3 regions of the Acidovorax sp. FW305-C-20-28 genome follow, and region 1 is predicted to be linked to each of the others. Evidence: predicted binding sites of a transcription regulator. Region 1 holds the regulator's gene; each other region holds the start of a gene.

Region 1 (7,212 bases):
TGCAACCTGTTCGCCACGCAAGGCTGGAGTGTGCACCGCGAGTTCTACTACAACGACGCGGGCGTGCAGATCCAGACGTTGACCCACAGCACCCAGCTGCGCGCCAAGGGTTTCAAGCCCGGCGACGAATGCTGGCCCACCGACCCCGACAACCCGGCCAGCAAGGCCTTCTACAACGGCGACTACATCCAGGACATCGCCAACGATTTCCTCGCGAAGAAGACCGTCAAGGCCGATGACCGCGAATACACCGCGAGCGGCGACGTGGACGATGTGGAGTCGATCCGCCAGTTCGCCGTGGCCTACCTGCGCAACGAGCAGGACAAGGACCTGCAGGCCTTCAACCTGAAGTTCGACGAGTACTACCTCGAATCGAGCCTGTACACCAGCGGCCGCGTCGAGGCCACGGTGGGCAAGCTCGTGGCCAACGGCAAGACCTACGAGCAGGACGGCGCCCTGTGGCTCAAGAGCACGGACTACGGTGACGACAAGGACCGTGTCATGCGCAAGAAGGATGGCACGTTCACCTACTTCGTGCCCGACGTGGCCTACCATATCGCCAAGTGGGAGCGCGGCTACACCAAGGTGGTGAACATCCAGGGCACGGACCACCACGGCACCATCGCGCGCGTGCGTGCCGGCCTGCAGGCGGCCGAGGTGGGCATCCCGCAGGGCTACCCCGACTATGTGCTGCACACCATGGTGCGCGTGGTCAAGGGCGGCGAAGAGGTCAAGATCAGCAAGCGCGCGGGCAGCTACGTGACCCTGCGCGACCTGATCGAGTGGACCAGCAAGGACGCCGTGCGTTTCTTCCTGCTCAGCCGCAAGCCCGACACCGAGTACACCTTCGACGTGGATCTGGCCGTGGCGCAGAACAACGACAACCCGGTGTACTACGTGCAATACGCGCATGCGCGCATCTGCTCGGTGCTGCGCAGCTGGGCCGAGCAGGGCGGCGGCGACGTGGCCTCGCTCCAGGGCGTGGACCTGTCCGCCCTGGAAGGCCAACAGGCCCAGGCGTTGATGCTGCAGCTGGCCAAGTACCCCGAGATGCTGACCGCCGCCGCCGAGGGCGAGGCGCCGCACGACGTGACCTTCTACCTGCGCGACCTGGCGGCCAGCTACCACAGCTACTACGACGCCGAGCGCATCCTGGTGGACGACGAGGCGGTCAAGCGCGCGCGCCTGGCGCTCGTCGCCGCGACCGCGCAGGTACTGCACAATGGCCTGGCTGTGCTGGGCGTATCGGCTCCGGCCAGAATGTAAGCAACCACTACCATGAAGAAAAAGCAACTGGGCGGAACCATCATCGGCTTTATCGTGGGCGTGATCTTCGGCCTGGGGGCCGCGCTGGCGGTGGCCGTGTACGTGACCAAGGTACCCGTGCCCTTCCTGAACAAGGGCGGCGCGCGCGGCACCGAACAGGACGCCGCCGAAGCGCAGAAGAACAAGAACTGGGACCCGAACTCGCCGCTGTACGGCAAGAACCCGGCCCGGCCGCCTGCGGCTGCCGCGTCTGCCCCCGCCACGGCGGGCGTGGCCCCGGCGCCCGCGCCCACCGCCTCGGCGCCTGCCGTGGCCGCCGCGGCCTCTTCGGCCAAGCCGGCTGCAGCCGCCAAGCCCGGCAGCGCCGACCCGCTGGGCGACCTGGCAGCCGCCAAGGCCGCTGCGGCGCCGGGCAACAGCGCCGACCCCTTCGACTACTTCGTGCAGGCGGGGGCTTTCCGCACCCAGGCCGATGCCGACGCGCAGCGTGCCAAGCTGGCCATGCTGGGCTGGGAGGCCCGCGTGAGCGAGCGTGAGCAGAACGGCCGCACGGTGTTCCGTGTGCGCGTGGGGCCCTTCACCAAGCGTGACGACGCCGCCCAGCTCAAGGACAAGCTGGACACCACTGGCGTGGAATCCGCCCTGGTGCGGGTGCAGCGCTGACGGTGCAGGCGGGCCGCTGCCCGCCTGAACTTTTTCCAGGGGCGTGGCTCACACCCCCAACACCAGACCAAGGAGTGTCTTTTTCATGAAACGCCGCGAGTTTTCCCTGTCTGCCGCTTCCGCAGTGGCTGCATCCGCCCTGGCCCTGCCCGTGGCCACCCCCGCACTTGCGCAGGCGCGCCAGTTCAAGGAGGGCAAGGACTACCGCAAGCTCGACAAGCCGCTCACACCCGATGCACCGGCCGGCAAGGTCGATGTGATCGAATTCTTCTGGTACGCCTGCCCGCACTGCAACGCCTTCGAGCCCACGCTGGAAGCCTGGATCAAGGCCGCTCCCAAGGAGCTTTCCATCCGCCGCGTGCCCGTGGCCTTCAATGCCAGCTTTGTGCCGCTGCAAAAGCTGTACTACACGCTCGAAGGCATGGGCAAGGTCGGCGAACTGCATGCCCGGGTCTTCCGCGCCATCCACGTCGAGAAGGTCAAGCTCGCCAAGGACGAGGAGATCATGGCCTGGATCGCCACGCAGGGCGTGGACGTGGCCAAGTTCAAGGAAATCTACAGCTCGTTCACGGTCTCCAACCAGGTGCGCCGTGCTTCGCAGCTGCAGGACGCCTACGGCGTGGAAGGCGTGCCCTCGATGGGTGTGGCCGGCCGCTACTACACCGACGGCACGATGGCGGGCAGCATGTCCGTGGTGCTGCAGGTGGTGGATCAACTGGCGGGTGTGGCGCGCAAGGCCTGACCCTGGCCTGGCGGGACGACCTCCTGCTGCCGACCCAAGCCCGCACATGCGGGCTTTTTTCATGGGGTGTCGCCACGGGTGGCTACAATGATCTGCAAGATTCGTGCCCTATGAACTACCGCATCCTCCCGACCCTCCTCCTCGCGGCCCTGGCTGTCGTCCAGACCGCGGCCCATGCCGAAAAGGCCGACCGCAACAAGCCCATGAACATCGAGGCCGACGCACTGCGCCACGATGAGCTCAAGCAGACCAGCGTGTTCACTGGCCGGGTGGTCATGACCAAGGGCACCATCGTGTTGCGCGGTGCGCGGCTCGACGTGCGCCAGGACGCGGACGGCTACCAGTTCGGCGTGGTCACCGCCGAGCCGGGCAAGCGCGCCTTCTTCCGCCAGAAGCGCGACACCCTGCCAGGCGCGCCCGACGAGTTCATCGAAGGCGAGAGCGAGGTCATCGAATACGACGGCCGCGCCGACAATGTGAAGTTCATCACCCGTGCGGAACTGCGGCGCTTCCGCGAATCCACGCTGACCGATGAGATCACCGGCCAGGTCATCGTCTACAACAACCTGACCGACGTGTTCACCGTGGATGCCAAGCCACGCAGCAGCACCAATGCCGCGGGCGACGCGCCCGCACCCGGTGGCCGCGTGCGCGCCATCCTGTCGCCCAAGGAAACCCCGGCCGGTGCCGCGGCACCGGCCGCACCGGCCTCCGGCACCACCCTGCGCCCCAGCAGCACCCTCGGCGGCGCCAAGTGAGCGAGGCTGCCGTGAACACCGTCGCCGCGTCCCCGGCGGAAAGCCGGCTGGAGGTGCACCACCTCGAAAAATCCTATGGCAGCCGCAAGGTCGTCAAGGACGTTTCGCTGGTCGTGCAAAAGGGCGAGGTCGTCGGGCTGCTCGGCCCCAACGGCGCGGGCAAGACCACCTCGTTCTACATGATCGTGGGCCTGGTGCGCAGCGATGCCGGCGATATCCGCATCGACGGCCATTCGGTGGCCCACATGCCCATCCACCGGCGCTCGCGCCTGGGCCTGTCCTACCTGCCGCAGGAAGCCTCGATCTTTCGCAAGCTCACGGTCGAGGAAAACGTGCGCGCCGTGCTCGAGCTGCAGCGCGGCGAGGACGGCCAGCCCCTGGCGCGTGCCGTGATCGAGGAGCGCCTCACGGCCCTGCTGACCGAGCTGCGCGTGGAGCACCTGCGTGCCTCGCCCGCACTGGCCCTGTCGGGCGGCGAGCGCCGCCGCGTGGAGATCGCCCGTGCGCTGGCCACGCAGCCGCGCTTCATCCTGCTGGACGAGCCGTTTGCCGGCATCGACCCCATCGCGGTGATCGAGATCCAGCGCATCATCGGCTTCCTGAAGGCACGCGGCATCGGCGTGCTCATCACCGACCACAACGTGCGTGAGACGCTGGGCATCTGCGACCACGCCTTCATCATCAGCGACGGCCACGTGCTGGCCCAGGGAACCCCGTCCGAGATCGTCGACAACGCCGAAGTGCGCCGGGTCTACCTGGGTGAACACTTCCGCATGTAGCCCCACGATGGAACGGACGCCCTTTGCCCACCCGCCTTCGCTGCAGTCCCGGAAGGACGCGCGATGAAGCCCGGCCTGTCGCTGCGCGTATCGCAGCACCTGGCGCTCACGCCGCAGCTGCAGCAATCGATCCGGCTGCTGCAGCTGTCCACGCTGGAGCTGGGCCAGGAGGTCGAGCAGATGCTCGACGAAAATCCGTTCCTCGAACGCAATGCCGACGAGGCGCCGCGCGAGGAGTTCGGCGTGGACACGGCCGATGCGCCGGCCCAGCCCGATGAGTACAGCTCCGACGATGCGGTCTACTCCAACGCCCCGGGCAGCAGCACGCCGAGCGAGTCCGTGGCCGACACGCCCCAGGGCGATGGGGAACTGGGCAGCAGCGCCAGCGACGAGCCCGACTGGAGCGGGGATGGCACAGTGGATGTGTCCCCCAACGATGCCGAGTGGGGCGGCGATGCGCCGGCCCGCAACCGCAACGATGGCGAAGGCGACGAGGCCGATGCCACCGAGCTGGCCCGCTCGCACGAATCGCTGACCGCCTTTCTGCACCGCCAGGCCCTGTCGCTGCGCCTGTCCGAGGTGGACAGCGCCGCACTGCGCTTCCTGATCGAATCGCTCAACGACGATGGCTACCTCGAAGAGCCCCTGGAAGAGCTGGCCATCGCCCTGGCCGGCCCCGACGATCTGGAGCAGATCGAGGAACTGGTGCACCGCTTCACCGTGGCCCTGCGCCTGCTGCAGAGCTTGGAGCCCGTGGGCGTGGGCGCCCGCAACCTGGGCGAATGCCTCACGCTGCAGCTCTCGGCCCTGGCGGCCGACGAGGACAGCGATGCCGACCCCGACACCGTGCAGACCGCGCTGCGCGTGTGCCAGCAGCCGCTGGAGATGCTGGCACGCCGCGACATCCGCCGCCTGACCCAGCTGTGCGGCGACGGCGAGGAGCGCACACGCGCCGCCATGGCCCTGATCGCCCGGCTGGAGCCGCGCCCGGGCCGCAAGTTCGTCGATGTGGAGCGCAACATCATCGTGCCCGACGTCATCGTGCGCAAGGCCGGGCGCGCCAACGGCCGCGACGGCCAGCACAATTTCATCGTGGCGCTGAACCCCGACGTGATGCCGCGCCTGCGCGTGCACGACATCTACGCCGGCGCCCTGCGCGGCCACAAGGGCGGCGAGGGCCACCAGGCCATGCAGCAGCGGCTGCAGGAGGCGCGCTGGTTCATCAAGAACATCCAGCAGCGCTTTGACACCATCCTGCGCGTCTCGCGCGCCATCGTGGAGCGGCAAAAGAGCTTCTTCACCCATGGCGAGCTGGCCATGCGCCCGCTGGTGCTGCGCGACATTGCCGACGAGCTGGGCCTGCACGAGTCCACCATCAGCCGGGTGACCACGGCCAAGTACATGGCCACGCCCATCGGCACCTACGAGCTCAAGTACTTCTTCGGCTCGGGCCTGGGTACGGAGACGGGCGGCAATGCATCGAGCACGGCCGTGCGTGCGCTCATCAAGCAGTTCGTCGCGGCCGAAAGCCCGGCCAAGCCGCTGTCGGACAGCCAGATCGCCGAGATGCTCAAGGAGCAGGGTATCGAATGCGCACGCCGCACCGTGGCCAAGTACCGCGAAGCGCTCAAGATCGCACCCGCCAACCTGCGCAAAGCGCTCTGATCAGGGCAGGTTGCGGAAGGCGCGGCTGGAGATGCTGACGGCATTGCCGTCCGGGTCCTTGGCATTGGCGAAGGCATAGCCCTTGGCCTGGTGCGTGGGTCCGAACTCCAGCCCCTGCGCCAGCGCCTGGGCCTTGAAGGCCTCCACTTCCGGCACATGGAAGCACAGCTTGACCCCTGCCTGCCCGAGCTTCACGCTTTTGGCCGCCTGGTGGATGAGGATGCCAGCCCCGCCACCGGGGGCGTGCAGCTCGATCAAGCCCTCCACCACCACCTCGCCCGTGGTCTCGAACCCGAAGTGCGCGCGGTAGAAGGCGGCGCTGCGCTGCATGTCGCGTGCATAGACCATCACGGTGCCGAGGACGGCAGGCAGAGCCATGGTCAGGGCGCCTTCGTCGCCGGCGCACGCCGCAGCGAGCGCAGCAATTCCAGAGCCTGGGCCGTGGGCTCCTGCGGTGCGCCGTTGACCAGCACCGTGAAGGTCACGCGCAGCTCGTTCATGCCCAGCACCCCCTGGGTCAGGTGCTTGTAGCCATCGGGTTCGGGCGCGCGGTCGGTGGCCGAGAAGTAGTAGCCCGTCTTGCCCGGGGCGCCCAGGTCCTGGAGGGGCAGATCGCTTTCGACGGCCTTGGGTTTGGCCCGGGCAGCGCCCGCCTGCACCAGGGCCCGCAACTCCTCGGCCGTGGGAGCCTTGGGCGCACTGCCCACGGGCCAGATGGGCGTGATGAGCATCTGCAGCACCTTGGCGTCCGGGCCGCTGATGGCCACCGAGGGCGGCAACTCCGCATGCGGGCGGCGCACCTGGGCGCGCCAGGGTGCCGGCAGGTCCATCACCAGGTCGTCGCGGCCGGGCAGGGGCACGCGCAGTTCTTCGGCAAGCACGGGCAGGCACAGCGCAAAGGCCATGGAAACAAGGGTGGTACGGAACATGGGGTGTGTTTATTGGCGTTTGGCAAAGACGGCGTCGTAGGACTGGGTGCTGAAACCGTTCACCCGCTGGCCATTGGTGAGCAGCACCGGCACGCCGCGCGCACCGATCTGCGCGAAGGCGGCCTTGCCGGTCGGGGTGTCCACATCGAATTCGCGGTAGGCGATGCCCTTGCCGCCCAGGTAGGCCTTGGCCGCCTTGCAGTAGCCGCACCAGGTGGCCATGTAGAGAGTGACCTCGCCCCGTGGCTGGGCCGCGGCAGCCGGGGCCCCTGCGGAGGCCTGGCCGGGCGCGGCCGGCGGCAGCGGGTTGCCCGGCACCACGCTGATGGGCGGGGCTTCGAGCTTCATGGTCTTGTGCCCCGCACCGGACGCGGGCGGCTGGTCGCTGTAGACCACCTTGCCATTCGGGT
Region 2 (7,212 bases), on a different contig from region 1:
CCATCGTCGATGGCCGCGCGCAGGGCCGACAGGGCCTCCTCGTTCTGGCCCTTGCTGTCGTAGCGCTCCAGTGCCAGCGGGCGCGCACCGCCGGCGCTGGCCGGCAGGGCCACGCCGCCGCGCGCGTTGACACGCTCCATGGCCCAGTAGATGTTGCGGTAGACCGCTTCACCGGTGTTGGCAAACGCGCCCGAGAGGCTCTCGATCAGCGCCATCTTCACCGGCTTGCCCGTGGCCGCGGGTACGGCGGCAGCGGTGGATTGCGCCCAGCTGGCGGACACCGGTGCCAGCGTGCAGGCCAGCGTGGCGGCGACGGCCAAAGCCGAATGACGTAATGCCGCAGCGCCTGATTTCAAGCCCGCGAGCCGCAATTTATTCATGCTCTTTTTCCCCTTGAAAACCTTTGTGGCCGTACACAAGTTCTGTCCATGCGGCGACCACGTCGAGAGCCGCGCAGTGTATAGGAGTCCTTTTCATGATCTTCGCCCCCGTCGCCCGCCGTTCCGCCTTCAACGCCCCCCGCTCTGCCGACCTGGCACTGCAGCGCTTCCTGCTCGGCAGCTTTGCCAATGCCGCCCCGGCCCGCTCTGCCGGCGTGACCGTCACCCAGGACGACAAGGCCACCACCTTGCAGCTGGATGTGCCCGGCCTCACCCGTGAGCAGCTGCAGATCGCCATCGAAGGCAATGTGGTGCGCCTGTCCAGCGTGGAAGGCGCGCCCCGCCAGGTGCAGCGCGCCTGGGAGCTGGCCACCGACATCGATGCCGCGGCCAGCAGCGCCAAGCTCGAAAACGGCGTGCTCACGCTCACCCTGGTGCGCGTGGAACCCGTGAGCAAGGCCACCTCGCTGAGCATCCAGTAAGTCCCTACACGGCGCAGTGGAGTGCGGCCTGGCGGCCGTGCTCCACCCCGTGCGTGCCTTTTGCCCCTGCCTGGCAAAGGCCTTATCCCACCAGGGCTTTGCATGCCCCCGTTTTCTCACACGCCGAACCGCAAGGGTTCACATTCAATTTCCGTAAGCGCGGATTCCCAACAGCACCAGCAGCGCCAGCCCCAGCAGGCCCGACACCGCCTGCCAGAACCGCACCGGATTGCGCTCCACCAGCGGCGGTGCACGCAGGCGCTGGAATTGTGCGCCTGGCGACTGCAGATCGTGCAGGAATTCCGAGACCGCCTCCTGGCGTTTAGCCGCCTCAGGCTGCAAGGCCTTGTGCAGCACCCCATCGAGCCAGGCCGGCAGCTCGGGCCTCAGATGGCGCACAGGCACATAGCGCAGCGCTTTCAACTGGGCCGGTGAGCGCAGGCGCGCCACCTGCAGGCCGTAGGGCAATTGGCCGGTGAGCATCTGGTAGGTGAGCACGGCCAGCGCGAACAGGTCCGAGCGTGCATCCCCCTCGCCGCCAACGAAGTACTCCGGCGCCGTGTACTGCAGCGTGCCCTCGATGGCATCGGCCCGCGCTGCCGCCGTGCCCTCGGCCAGTCCCGCCACATGCACCGAGCCGAAGTCGATGAGCTTGACCGTGCCGCTGCGGTCGATCAGCAGGTTCTCGGGCCGCAGGTCCTGGTGCAGCATCTCGCGCGCGTGCAAGGCCTGCAGCCCCTTGCCGATCTGGGCGACGAGGCTGCGCACGGCGTCCAGGTCCGGCAGCGGGTGGTCGGTCATCCACTGCGCCAGCGTCTGCCCGTCCACATACTCCATCGCCACATAGGCATGCCGGCGCGGCCGCTCATCCGCCGCGGCGCGCAGCACATGCGGGCTGTGGACACGCCGCGCCACCCATTCCTCGAGCAAAAGGCGGTCGAGGTGGCCCGCCTCGCCCGCCATGTCCACCGAGGGCGTCTTGATCGCCAGCTGCTGGCCCGTGGCATCGTCCACGGCCAGATGCACCTGGCTGCGCGCGCTGGCGTGCAGTTCGCGCACGATGGTGTAGCCCTCGAAGGCCATGCGCGGCACCAGGGGCGGCGGCAGGGCCAGCCCTGCGTGCGGCCCCGGGAGCGCACCGGCACGCGCTTCGGGCAGGGTGTCAATGCGCAGCAGTTGCACCGTCATGTCGTCGGTAGCGCCGCGCGTGCGTGCGGTGGCGGCCAAGGCCTGGGCGGCGCCATCGAAGTCACCGGCACATTCGGCAATGGCCTGGTGCACGGCGGCCGCATCCAGATGCGGGTAGGCACCATCGGTGGCCAGCAGGTAGAGGTCGCCCACTTCGGCCGGCAGGCTGCGGTAGTCGATCTCCACATTGGGGCCCATGCCCAGGGCCCGGCCCAGGAAGGACTCGACCGAAGACAGGTGCACACGGTGGTCCTCGGTCAACTGCTCCAGCGCGGCGGCATGCACGCGGTAGATGCGCGCATCGCCCACGTGCAGCAGGTGCACCTCGCGCCCCTTGAGGATCAGGGCACTGAAGGTGGTGACGTAGCCGCGGTCCTTGTCGAAGCGCGCATGGCTGCGCATGGTCTGCGCATGCAGCCAGGCATTGGTGGCCCCCAGCACGCGCTGGGCCGAGCGGCGCACCGACCAGGCCTCGGAGGTGGCGTAGTAGTCGTCCAGGAAGCCCCGCACCGCGGCGGCGCTGGCCTCCTGGCTCACCGCGCTGGAGCCGATGCCGTCGGCCAGCGCCAGCGCGATGCCCTTGGTGGCGCGTTGCGGCCCGGTGGGCAGCATGGCGCCGTGGAAGTCCTGGTTGCTGCCCTTGTCCCCGGCCTCCGAATGCTGGCCGAGCGTGACGCCCAAGGCGTGCATGGTTACAGGCTCAGGCAATCTTGCGCTTGGGCGCGGTCTTGTAGTGCGTGGAATACAGCATCGCGCCCACAAAGGTCAGGCCGCCCACCAGGTTGCCGATCACGGTGGGAATTTCATTCCAGACCAGGTAGTCCATGACCGTGAAGTTGCCACCCAGCAGCAGGCCCGAGGGGAACAGGAACATGTTGACGATGCTGTGCTCGAAGCCCATGTAGAAGAACAGGGCGATGGGAATCCACATGCCGATGGCCTTGCCCGACACCGAGGTCGACATCATGGCCGCCACCACGCCGGTGGACACCATCCAGTTGCACATCACGCCGCGGATGAACAGGGTCAGCATGCCGGCGGCTCCGTGTGCGGAGTAACCCACCGTGCGGCCCTCGCCGATGTGGCCGATCTTCACGCCAACGGCGTTGGGCGCCTCGCTGAATCCGAAGGTGAAGATGATGGCCATGAACACCGCCACCATGAAGGCGCCGGCAAAGTTGCCGCAGAACACCAGCGCCCAGTTGCGAAAGACGCCAGCCCAGGTGGCACCCGGGCGCTTGTCGAGCACGGCCAGCGGGGCCAGCGTGAACACACCGGTCAGCAGGTCATAACCCAGCAGGTACAGCAGGATGAAGCAGCCCGGAAAGAGCAGTGCGCCCAGCAGCGCATTGCCGGTGTTGACCGTGATGGTGACGGCGAAGGCGGCGCCCAACGCCAGCATGGCGCCGGCCATGAAGGAGCGGATCAGCGTGTCGCGGGTGGACATCAGGAGCTTGGATTCACCGGAATCGACCATCTTGGTCACGAACTCGGTGGGGGCGAGGTAGGCCATTTGACTTTCCTTGGGGCGGTAGAACGGAACTGCGCCCCCAGTTGGCTCACCGGGGCAGCGCGCAAAAGGAAAACGGCGTCCGCAGCACCCCCGGTGAAGGGGAGATGCAAGGGACGCCGTTATCCTCGGAAGCGCGATTCCCGGGCCTGCGGCATGCCGCAGGCGGGTGACGGGCAGGCCATCGTCAGCCCCCGTCCGCCAAACCCTTGCAATTTCCGTACCCTCTCCAGGGTATTCCACGCCCGGAAAATGCCCGGAAACCGTGCGCTTTGCGCGGGCATCGCGGGCGCGGGCCTCAGATCAGTGCACGCCGGGCACCAGCCTGGATCAGACCGGCTTGTCGCCCTTGCGGTCGGGGTGGCCAAACGCCAGGTCCGGCAGCGACAGCGTGGCCTCGGCCACGTCGAGCAGGCGGCGGTTCTGGTCCATGGAGGTCTTTTGCAGCACGCGGAAGGCGACCTCCTCGTTCATGCCCAGGCGGGCCATCAGCACGCCCTTGGCGCGCTCGATCACCTTGCGCTCGTTGAGCGTGCGCCGGGCCGTTTCCAGCTCGGTCTCCATGCTGGCCATGCGAGCCGACTGGGCCCGCAGCAGCTCCAGCAGCGATGACGCCGATTCGCCCCCTTGCGTACTTGCAGCGGGCGACTGCACCGCCGCTGGTGCGATGGCGATGTCGAAGAAGCGGTCCACCGCGTGCGTGCGTTGGGGCGGGTTGTCGCGCAGGCCGCGCAGCAGGCCCGTGGAGTCCTGCAGGTCCTGCTGGGCCTGCACGATGAGCGCAGTGCAGTCCTCGCGCAGGCGCTGCACCAGGTCCACCTGCAGCTGCCACAGCGTGGTGATGCGCTGGGTGCACACATCGAACCAGGTATCGCTCTGGTTGCTGTCCAGAGCGGCACCGGGCCGTGCTACGCCCAGGGTGCGCCGCAGGCGCTCCAGCTGTGCGGTGCCCGGGGCCAGTTGCAGCTGCTCCCAGCGGGCACGCAGGGCCGGATCGGCAAACTCGGCGAACGCGGCCAGACTGCGCTCCTGTGCGTCGATCAGGTGCAGCACGCGCTGCTGGTGCGCCTCGCTGCCCTGGCCCGAGGCGAAGAGCAGCGCGCCCATGGCCCGCTCCTGGCCCGCCTCTTCCTGCGCCTGCACCAGGTGCACCAGGGCCACCAGCTGGCGCGAGACGCTGGGCAGGCCGGCGGCATCGGCCACGTGGAAGACCAGTTCGATCAGCCCCGCGATCAGGTGGCTGAACGCCGCGATGGAGTCGTGGGCCGTCATGGCCTGCTTGTCGATCTGGCTGCGCAGGGCGGGCAGCGAATCGAGCCCCAGCAGCGCCCAGGCCATCAAGGACAAGGCCTTGGCCGTGGCCCCCTGCGCAGGCTCGACATGCAGGGCGAATTCGGCGCGCAGCTGGCCCTCCAGCGCCACGACCTCCTGCACGACGCGGCCACGCAGATCGGCAAAGCGCTGCCCCTTGGACGCCAGGTAGACGCCCGAGGCACCGCGCTCACGCTGCAGGCCTTCGATCAACTGGCCCACCACGTCCACCAGCGCCGCCCGGCTGGCAAGGTGGCGCACCGCATCGATCTCGAGCTGGCGCGAGCGCAGCACGAGGCTGGAAACGGACAGGGGTGCAGCAGCCAGCTCAGGCATCAAGTTCTCCACGATTCGAACAGGAACCCGATGCTAACCCCGCCGGGACGCGTGCCACCGCATTCAGGCCAGGGCCACGCGGATGCGCCCGCCCTCGGCGCGCACGCCGTGCGCCTGCACCGAATGCTCGGGCGCCTCCAGGCATTCGCCGGTGCGCAGGTCGAAATGGTTCTTGTACAGCGGCGAGGCCACCACGACGCGTTCACCCAGGTTGCCGATGAGCCCGCGCGAGAGCACGCTGGCACCGGACTTGGGGTCCACGTTGTCGATGGCGAAGAACTCGTCGCCGCGCGTGCGGAACACCGCCACATGGCGGTCGGCCACCAGCGCGCAGACGCCGGTGCTGGGCAGGATGTCATCGACCGCACAGATGTCGGTCCAGGCGAGGGAGTCGGTGCTGCTGTTCATGGGGAGTGCGCTCATGTCATGTCCTCTCGGGCGGCTTGATGGATGGGGATGACCTTGGCGGAGCCAGCTCCACGCTCCTCTGCGCGCGCCGGGCGGATCTGTCCACGCTCCTCGACGAAGAGCACGTTCTCATCGGCCTTGTCGCTGTTCACGAACGAGCGGAAGCGCTTGCGCGTCTCGGGGTCGGTCACGGCGGTCTTCCATTCGCACTGGTAGGTGGCCACCACATGCTGCATCTGGGCTTCGAGCTCGGCGCACAGGCCCAGGCTGTCCTTTTGCAGAACATCCTTGAGGTAGTCGAGGCCGCCTTCGAGGTTTTCGCGCCAGGTGCTGGTGCGCTGCAGCCGGTCGGCCGTGCGCACGTAGAACATCAGCACCCGGTCGATCATGCGCACCAGGTCTTCCTTGGACAGGTCCGACGCGAACAGCTCTGCGTGGCGCGGCTTCATGCCGCCGTTGCCGCAGATGTAGAGGTTCCAGCCCTTCTCGGTGGCGATGACACCAATGTCCTTGCCCTGGGCCTCGGCGCATTCGCGCGTGCAGCCCGAAACACCGAACTTGATCTTGTGCGGAGCACGCAGGCCCTTGTAGCGGTTCTCCAGCTCCACGGCCAGGCCCACGCTGTCGCCCACGCCGTAGCGGCACCAGGTTGAGCCCACGCAGCTCTTGACCGTGCGCAGCGACTTGCCGTACGCGTGGCCGGACTCGAAGCCGGCGGTGATGAGCTCTTCCCAGATCAGCGGCAGTTGCTCCAGGCGCGCACCGAACATGTCCACCCGCGCGCCGCCCGTGACCTTGGTGTACAGGCCGTACTTCTTGGCCACCTGGCCCACGGCGATCAGGCCGTCGGGCGTGACCTCGCCACCGGGCATGCGCGGCACCACCGAGTAGGTGCCGTCCTTCTGGATGTTGCCCAGGTAGTAGTCGTTGCTGTCCTGCAGGCCCGCCAGTTCCTTCTTGAGCACGAACTCGTTCCAGCACGAGGCGAACACGCTGGCCGCCACGGGCTTGCAGATGTCGCAGCCCATGCCCTTGCCGTGCTTTGCCAGCAGGTCCTCGAAGCTCTTGATCTGGCCCACGCGCACCAGGTGGTAGATCTCCTGGCGCGAGTAGGCGAAGTGCTCGCAGATGTGGTTGTTCACGGCCATGCCGAGGCGCGCCATCTCGGCCTTCATGACCTGGGTGACCAGGGGCACGCAGCCGCCGCAGGTGGCGCCGGCCTTGGTGCAGGCCTTCATCTCGGCGATGGTGCAGGCGCCCTCGCCTACAGCGGCGCAGATGCCGCCCTTGGTGACGTTGTTGCACGAGCAGATCTGCGCGGTGTCGGGCAGGGCGTCCACGCCCAGGCCGGGCTTGGCCTTGCCGTCGCTCGAGGGGAAAATCAGGAACTCGGGGTCTTCGGGCAGGGTGATGCCGTTGAGCGCCATCTGCAGCAGCGTGCCGTATTCGGTGGCGTCACCGATCAGCACGGCGCCCAGCAGCTGCTTGCCGTCTTCGCTGATGACGATCTTCTTGTAGACCTGGCGGCGCTCGTCCACGTACTGGCAGGTGCGGCTGTGCGGGGTCTTGCCATGGGCGTCGCCGATGCTGGCCACAT
Region 3 (7,212 bases), on a different contig from region 1:
GACGTGGGCGCCAAACCTGCCACCCACCGCATTGCGGTGGCCACCGGCCGCATCGAGATGCAGCCTGCGACGCTGGCCATCATCGAGGCCGGCACCGCGAAGAAGGGCGATGTGCTGGGCATTGCGCGCATCGCCGGTATCCAGGCTGCGAAGAAGACCAGCGACCTGATCCCGCTGTGCCATCCGCTGGCGCTGACGCGGGTCGCGGTCGAATTCGAGGTGGCCGGTGTGCAATACCCTGGCGCAGTCGGCATTGCATGCACGGCCACGGTGGAGACTTTCGGCCAGACCGGGGTCGAGATGGAAGCACTGGCGGCCGTCCAAATCGCCTTGCTGACGATTTATGACATGTGCAAGGCGGTGGATCGGGGGATGGTGGTGGAGGGGGTTCAAGTGGTGGTCAAGCGAGGCGGCAAATCGTGGGGCCACCAGGCAGAAGGGACCACGCCTGCATAACCCCTCGCTCTCACAGACTACATACAATAGTTTTTCTGCAATGCTGTCGTGATCGAAGCGTGCGCCGCGCGCTTTCACTTGTGCCAGGCGATTTTGACAATTTTCTCAAGCTGTCTATGAAGCGCCACTGGCTATATCGGAGTGATTTTCTTGCGCTGACCTTGTTGGCACTGCTGGTCGCGATTCTTCACCACAGTGCACTGAATGGGTCTTGGCGTTGGGACGACGGGATGCACCTGCTGCATGCGACCCAGTACTCGTGGAGCAGCGTATTTCTTGATCCCGAGGTTTTGCGGTCGGTGTCTGGCAACCAGTTCACACCCTGGAACCTTTTCCTGTACTACGTCAACAATGGGCTTTTTGCGGCCAACGCAAGGCTCTACTACGCCCACCATCTCACGTCACTGTGGGCCTCAGCTGCGGGGCTGTACCTGCTCTTGCGGCAGTGGCTACCAGCGCATCGAGCCTGGATGGCACCAGCGTTGCTGCTCACGGGCGTTCCTACGTTTCAGATGGCCCAGCAGTTGATGGTGGGGCACTACATCGATGGCCTGCTATTCGTCAGCATTGGATTGACGCTGCAAGTTCGCGCCGTGAAGGTGTGGGAAACCTCCCATCGCACTGCTCTGGGCTTAAGCCTCGCGGGCGCTTTGCTATATGGGCTGGCATGCCTTTGCAAGGAAATCTACGTCCCGTGGATACTGATGTGGCTTGTCTTGCCATGGGTGCTGGGGCCACCACTGCGGAGGGTGTTTGTGTATGCCATCCCTGCACTGTTGGTGGCATTGGCTTACACCTTGGCACGCATCCAGCTTTTTGGCGGCACTGGCGGCTACTACGGAGGAGGCACCAGCAGTTGGGAGATATCTCATATTCTGCAAAGTTTGGCCTCTATCCCCAGCGCATTGTTTGGGGAGGGCATGCGCAGTGCAATACCTCTCGCACTCGCCCTTCTGGCGTTACTTGCTGGAGGACGGTACCAACGTTCCTGGGCGCTGGTAAGTGCTTCAGCGTTCGTCGTTACGCTGGTGCCACTGGTGTTTCTGGCAGGCAGCAGTCCTCCGTGGGAGTTGCATGCACGTTATCTCTGGGCACCATGGCTACTCTTCTGTCTGGTCTGGGCCATACCCTGGAACGGGGCGCTTCAACGGATTCAGTGGTTTTCCTGCCTGCTGTTCGCAATTTTTGCGGTTTGGCAAGTCGCCGTTTTGCGCCCGGCAGATCAGCAGCGCGAAGCACTGTTCGATGCCCACTCCCGGATGGTTCTCGAACACCCTTCTAGGGTATCGCATTGGGTTCCCGCAGAATTCAACGGCCCCGGATATGTGGCCTTTGTCGCCTACGCGACCCACGAGGCTCTGCGCCGCAACGGCCATGCCGCCGGCATCCCACCCAAGCTCTTGCGTACCGACCCGGGCCCGTCCAATGCACAAGAGGCTGTACAAGTGTGGGACGCTGAATGCAGCTGCTTTAGGTCATTCCTGTCACTGACACCCGACAAGCGCCATGCCATTCTCGCCAGGCAACAGGCCGAGAAGGGCCTGTTGTTGCCCGGTATTCACCCACTGGCTGATGCCTACCAAGGGCCTGCACCCGAGATCCGTGTGGAGGGCAGACATCTGCGCGTTTCCGGGACATCGCGCTCCGAAGGACCTGGCCATCTCCTAATGCTGGCCGGGTGGGCACCATCCAAACTGGTGGCATCCACCGTAACGACACAAGCTCCTTCTGCCGATGCCCCAGTCGACACCATGAAGTTTGAACTCCTGCTTGAGTCCGAAGATTCTGCAACAGCACACCAGACCCGAGAGCGCCTGTGTGTGTTGATGCAGAGCCAATCCCACCCCTACATTTATGTTGCACTAGGCGCAGCAGCCCCTTCAACCGCATGCCGCAAATTGCTCACACCATGGGCACTCAGGCAATCGCTTCCAAGCGATTGAAATGATCGTGCACTGCCTGCCCATGGCACAGCGCCATCGCCTTGTTCTGCTAGCCTGTGGTCAGGCTACCGGGCGCATTTGCACGATCACACAAAATCTGAGGTCAAGGGTTTTTGCCTAAGATCACATCCATCAACGGCATTCTGCAGGCGCATACTGCGCGGGCAAAGTACCCGGGCTACGATTGGTCAAACCGCGCGCAGCAGCATTGAGCGTCGTTGTGCTTGCACATGCCCAGTCCACAGCACCTGCAGATGTGGCTACCGGAGTGACGTTTTGTATGTTGGCCGAAAGCACTATCGTCAAGCCGTCCAAGGCCGTAGGAATGCCATTTCCCGCATTCGCAGCCACAGTCAGAACGATGGGCCAGGGGGTTGCCGCACCAGTGATCTGAATGTCTTTCAGGTACTTGCTGGTCTTCTGCGCAAGAGGGATGGCGTTGTAAGTGGCAGCCGCCGCATCCAGGCCCGCAATTCCACTGGCACTGAACGCCTCCGTCAAGAGTTCTTTGACCGGCGTTGCGGCAATCATGGCCTCCACAATCTTCGCCCTTACGGTGTATGTCTGGTACGCCGGAATAGCCACTGCCGCTAAGATCCCAATGATCGCAACCACTATCATGAGTTCGATCAAGGTGAAGCCACGTGCCTGGTTTTGACTCTGCATATGCGTACCTAAGATCATGAGTTGGGCGTGAAAAGCAAAAAATGTTCCCAGCCCGCGCTGGCTGCGTGAGTGCATCATGCAGACGTTAGCGACGCTTCCTATTTCTGGGTGAGCATTGTTCTTGCATCCAGGCTTAGTTCATCTCTATCCAAGTACAACTTCGGAGCTTTCAATCAATGGACTCCCCCTTCCGCGGCACTAGGCCCGGCCTGCTAGCTATTTTTGTCATTTCCGGCTTTGCCGGGCTGATTTACCAGTCAATTTGGTCACACTATCTAGGCCTCTTCCTGGGCCACGCGGCTTATGCCCAGGCTTTGGTACTCGCGATATTCATGGGCGGCATGGCCGCGGGGGCTGCCTGGATTGCCCGGGCAGGGCAACGCTGGCGCAATTTGATTCGAGGCTACGCCGTCATTGAGGCCATCATTGGCGTCCTCGGGCTGCTTTTTCATTGGATTTTCACGGGCGTGGCTGGCTTCAGCTATGACACGCTGATTCCAGCCCTGGGCACCCCTTTCGCGGTGGACATTGCGCGCTGGGGCATTGCAGCACTGCTGATCTTGCCGCAGACCATTTTGCTGGGAATGACCTTTCCGCTCATGAGCGGCGGCTTGATCAGGCGCTACCCCAGCAGTGCAGGCAATCTGCTGGGCGGGCTTTATTTCACCAACAGCATCGGCGCAGCAGTCGGTGCGCTGGCTGCGGTTTTCGTGCTTCTGCCCTGGGTTGGTCTTCCCGGCGCAATGACCACTGCGGGTATTTTGAACTTTGCCGTTGCGGCACTCGCATGGTGGCTGGCCCGGGAACCCGAGCCGGAGGCCCCAGCTGTGGATGCGGCCTCAAAAGGCCCAGAGCAATCTTTGAGCAAAAATCCCTTGCTGCGAACGGTGCTGTTTGGCACCGCATTGTCCGGCGCCGCGTCTTTTGCCTACGAAATCATCTGGATTCGCATGCTCAGCATGGCCGTCGGCAGCACCATGCATGCATTCGAATTGATGCTGGCCTCCTTCATCGCAGGCATTGCATTGGGTGGGCTTTGGGTGCGCAAGCACGCGGACGGGACCGAATCGCCGTTGCGCTTGGTGGGCTGGATGCAGATCCTCATGGGCATCGCAGCGCTCGCCTCCCTGGCTGTCTACGCAAACGCCTTTGCCTGGGTGGGTTGGCTCATGCAGGCCCTTGCCAAGACCGATGGGGGCTACGCACTGTTCAATCTAGGCACGGCCACCATCGCGATTGCCATCATGCTCCCCGCCGCATTCTTTGCCGGCACCACCCTCCCGCTTTTCACGGTGACGCTGCTGCGTGCAGGGCAAGGCGAGCGCTCTATTGGTCGCGTGTACGCGTGGAATACCCTTGGCTCCATCATCGGGGTATTTGCCGCCATTCACTTCTTGATTCCCGGTCTGGGACTGAAACTAGCCCTGTGCATCGCTGCCCTGGTGGACATCGGTATCGGCTTGTTCCTGCTGCGCAGCCAAGCACAAGACAGGCGCTCCATGTTGCGCTTTGGCTTGGCCGCCGGACTCGCCGCCATCACGCTCATGTTTGCCGTACGCGTGCCGTTCGACCCCATGACCATGGCATCGGGTGTATTCCGCCACGGCCGCACGAGCCTCCAGGCTGGTGACCGTGTGCTGTATTACAAAGACGGGAAAACCACAAGCGTGGCCTCCGTGCTTTCAAAGAGCGGCAGCGTGCATATCTCGACCAATGGAAAGCCGGATGCGGCCATTCAAATGACAGAGAGCGCTCCTGCCAGCGACGATGAGCCCACCATGGTCATGGCAGGAGCCTTGCCCTTGGCAATGCTGGACGCGCCCAAGCAGGTGGGCGTCATTGGATTCGGCTCGGGACTGACCACCCACACGCTGCTGGGTGATCCCCGCTTGGAACGGGTGGACACCATCGAAATCGAACCAGCCATGATCGAAGGCGCCAAGGCCTTCGGTCCACGCGTGGAACGGGCCTATACCGACCCACGCTCCCACATCGTCATTGACGATGCGAAGTCGTACTTTTCCGGCCAGAAGAACAAGTACGACATCATCGTTTCCGAGCCTTCCAACCCCTGGATCAGTGGTGTGGGCGCGCTCTTTTCCAAAGAGTTCTACCAATTTGTTCCGCGCCATTTGACGGACAACGGCTTGTTCGTGCAATGGGTGCAGCTTTATGAGATCGACGACCGCCTGGTCGCCTCCATCCTTGCGGGCCTCACCACCTCCTCTTTCAGCGACTACGGCGCCTGGCTTGCCAACAGCACCGATCTGCTGATCATTGCCTCCAAGAACGGGCCATTGCCGCCACTGGATGCGCAACGAATTCTTGCCTCACCGCAATTGAAGTCGGAACTGGCACGATTGAAACTGGACAGTACACAGCGCCTGGCGTTCCGCAAGGTAGCCAACGCCGATCTGTTGCGCGGCATGGCCCGGTACTACGCCGGACTGCCGGTCAATTCCGACTTTTATCCGGTGTTGAGCCTCCACGCTCCCAAGGCGCGGTTCATGAACTCAGCAGCCGATGGCACCTTGACCCTGCCTTTTCATTTGCCACAACTATTGGAAACCTTGGGTGTGCGCCCCCCCATGCCGGCAGACGTGCCGCCCTCGCCGCTGGATCACTTCATTGCAGACGTCTACACCTTGCGAGCTCGGGCTCTGGCCGCCGCCATGCGCAACCAAACCATCAAGGAAGAAACCGATGGGCGGCTGAATGACAAGGCCACCTTGCCCGCTCTGCAAATCAAAGCCCTGGTATCGGAATGCGCCGCTCCCTGGAGTGCTCAGCGCTCATCCTCCTTTTCCTTGCGCTTGCGTGAGTTGTCTGAGCTGACCATAGGGCACCTGACCACGAACGAACTGCAGGGTGTCTTCATCCAGCCTGCATGGGCTCAGTGCACCAGCATGCCCACGGAATTCCGCCCCGTCTTCGCGTTGCTCGATGCCCATGCGCGGCGTGACTATGCCGCCATGGAAAAGCTTGGCCGGCAATGGCTGGACAACCCCCCCCAAATTGCGGCCTTGCGCACGGACTTCGACCCACTGGCATTGAACGCCCTGCTGTACAGCTTGGCCCATGAGAACCGCTGGAGCGAGTTGCTTCAAGCGGCCAAAGCCTATGGCCCGAAAGTCAAGCTGGACGCCAACCAGACAACGGGGCTTGGACTGTTGGTGGCCGTGGCTGAAAACCACTCTGCAACTCCCGTGGGCACGGCAGCAGCTGCCGTGCGCTGAGGCCACAGGCGCCCCCGGGCACCCAAGCGATGCAAGGGTGCGACATGGGGTGGTGGTCAGGACCCGAAGCCATCTGCATGGACATGGCCGCGGATGCGCGCGGTCACGGGGTCTACCAGCACCACCCAGTCCATCGCTTGGCGGCTGACCAAGGGCAACCAGCGAAGCGCGTTGGGGCTGCTTGTTTCACCGGGCTGCGCCTCCCGAGCAGCCTGTGCCGCGGCAGTTTGTATGCGGTGTATTTGCCCAGGGTTGAGTTGCTCCAATACCGCCAATGGATGCGAGCGCTCAAGCACAGCGGGCGCACTCAGCGAATAATCCTGCCACCAGCTTGGCCTCTGACCCGGCTCTACTCCCTGCAGCGAAGCATCCACACTGCCAAGTTTTTCCACGCCTGAGCGTGCCGTGCGGGTGCCCAGCACCTGCGGTGGCTGGAAGCCCCACGCGCGCACCCATGCAGGCGCGGTCGCCAAGTCGGTCTCCAGGATATCGGCCAAAGCAACCACCCGAAAACGGTCCACCTCAAAAACCACCGCCAGAGGCCGTGCCTGGCTCAGGCTGTGCAATCCATAAGCCAGGGCACCCAATTGCAGACAGGCAATCAAAGCGAAATCTACCGCAAGCGCTGTGCGCGACTTGGCAGGATGCAGAAGCAACAAGGTCAGCAAAGGACCACACACCACATCTACGCCCAGCACCAATACAAACAGGGCCAACCCCCCTGAGATCTCCCGGTAAGGCGTAGGAAACCACACCCCAAAGACCAACAGCGCGGTCAACCCTGCCAGTGCCAGGGACAACAACAGATGGCGGAAGGCCCAGGGAAGGGTTTCTGCAAGACGGGTCAACACAGGAATATTTCTTGTGGTCATAGCTGGACAACGATCGACAAATCTTCTTCACAAAAAACA

Evidence for each region. Region 1 encodes sigma-54, which starts transcription at its own class of promoters, with help from an activator protein. Its sites were predicted from a motif close to TGGCANGNAANCTGCTTT; they were not measured.
Region 2: AC3WOH_RS32860 (formate/nitrite transporter family protein) is a predicted target of sigma-54. The motif match lies at 3,769-3,786, and genes of this name have one in related genera.
Region 3: AC3WOH_RS02305 (pilin) is a predicted target of sigma-54. The motif match lies at 3,097-3,114, and genes of this name have one in related genera.

What each region holds. Positions count from the first base shown of each region.
Region 1 covers NZ_JBYSYM010000004.1:28,662-35,873, forward strand. Annotated here, with positions in the region: gene argS (arginine--tRNA ligase) at 1-1,266, shown strand, start outside; gene AC3WOH_RS06595 (SPOR domain-containing protein) at 1,279-1,929, shown strand; gene AC3WOH_RS06600 (thiol:disulfide interchange protein DsbA/DsbL) at 2,015-2,671, shown strand; gene lptA (lipopolysaccharide transport periplasmic protein LptA) at 2,782-3,429, shown strand; gene lptB (LPS export ABC transporter ATP-binding protein) at 3,441-4,208, shown strand; gene AC3WOH_RS06615 (RNA polymerase factor sigma-54) at 4,272-5,873, shown strand; gene AC3WOH_RS06620 (VOC family protein) at 5,874-6,251, opposite strand; gene AC3WOH_RS06625 (hypothetical protein) at 6,254-6,802, opposite strand; gene AC3WOH_RS06630 (glutaredoxin domain-containing protein) at 6,812-7,212, opposite strand, start outside.
Region 2 covers NZ_JBYSYM010000052.1:20,675-27,886, forward strand. Annotated here, with positions in the region: gene AC3WOH_RS32845 (branched-chain amino acid ABC transporter substrate-binding protein) at 1-380, opposite strand, end outside; gene AC3WOH_RS32850 (Hsp20/alpha crystallin family protein) at 476-862, shown strand; gene AC3WOH_RS32855 (bifunctional protein-serine/threonine kinase/phosphatase) at 1,007-2,740, opposite strand; gene AC3WOH_RS32860 (formate/nitrite transporter family protein) at 2,751-3,563, opposite strand; gene AC3WOH_RS32865 (nitrate- and nitrite sensing domain-containing protein) at 3,891-5,207, opposite strand; gene nirD (nitrite reductase small subunit NirD) at 5,271-5,630, opposite strand; gene nirB (nitrite reductase large subunit NirB) at 5,627-7,212, opposite strand, start outside.
Region 3 covers NZ_JBYSYM010000001.1:487,639-494,850, reverse strand. Annotated here, with positions in the region: gene moaC (cyclic pyranopterin monophosphate synthase MoaC) at 1-456, shown strand, start outside; gene AC3WOH_RS02310 (hypothetical protein) at 573-2,399, shown strand; gene AC3WOH_RS02305 (pilin) at 2,532-3,065, opposite strand; gene AC3WOH_RS02300 (fused MFS/spermidine synthase) at 3,242-6,301, shown strand; gene AC3WOH_RS02295 (TfpX/TfpZ family type IV pilin accessory protein) at 6,358-7,152, opposite strand.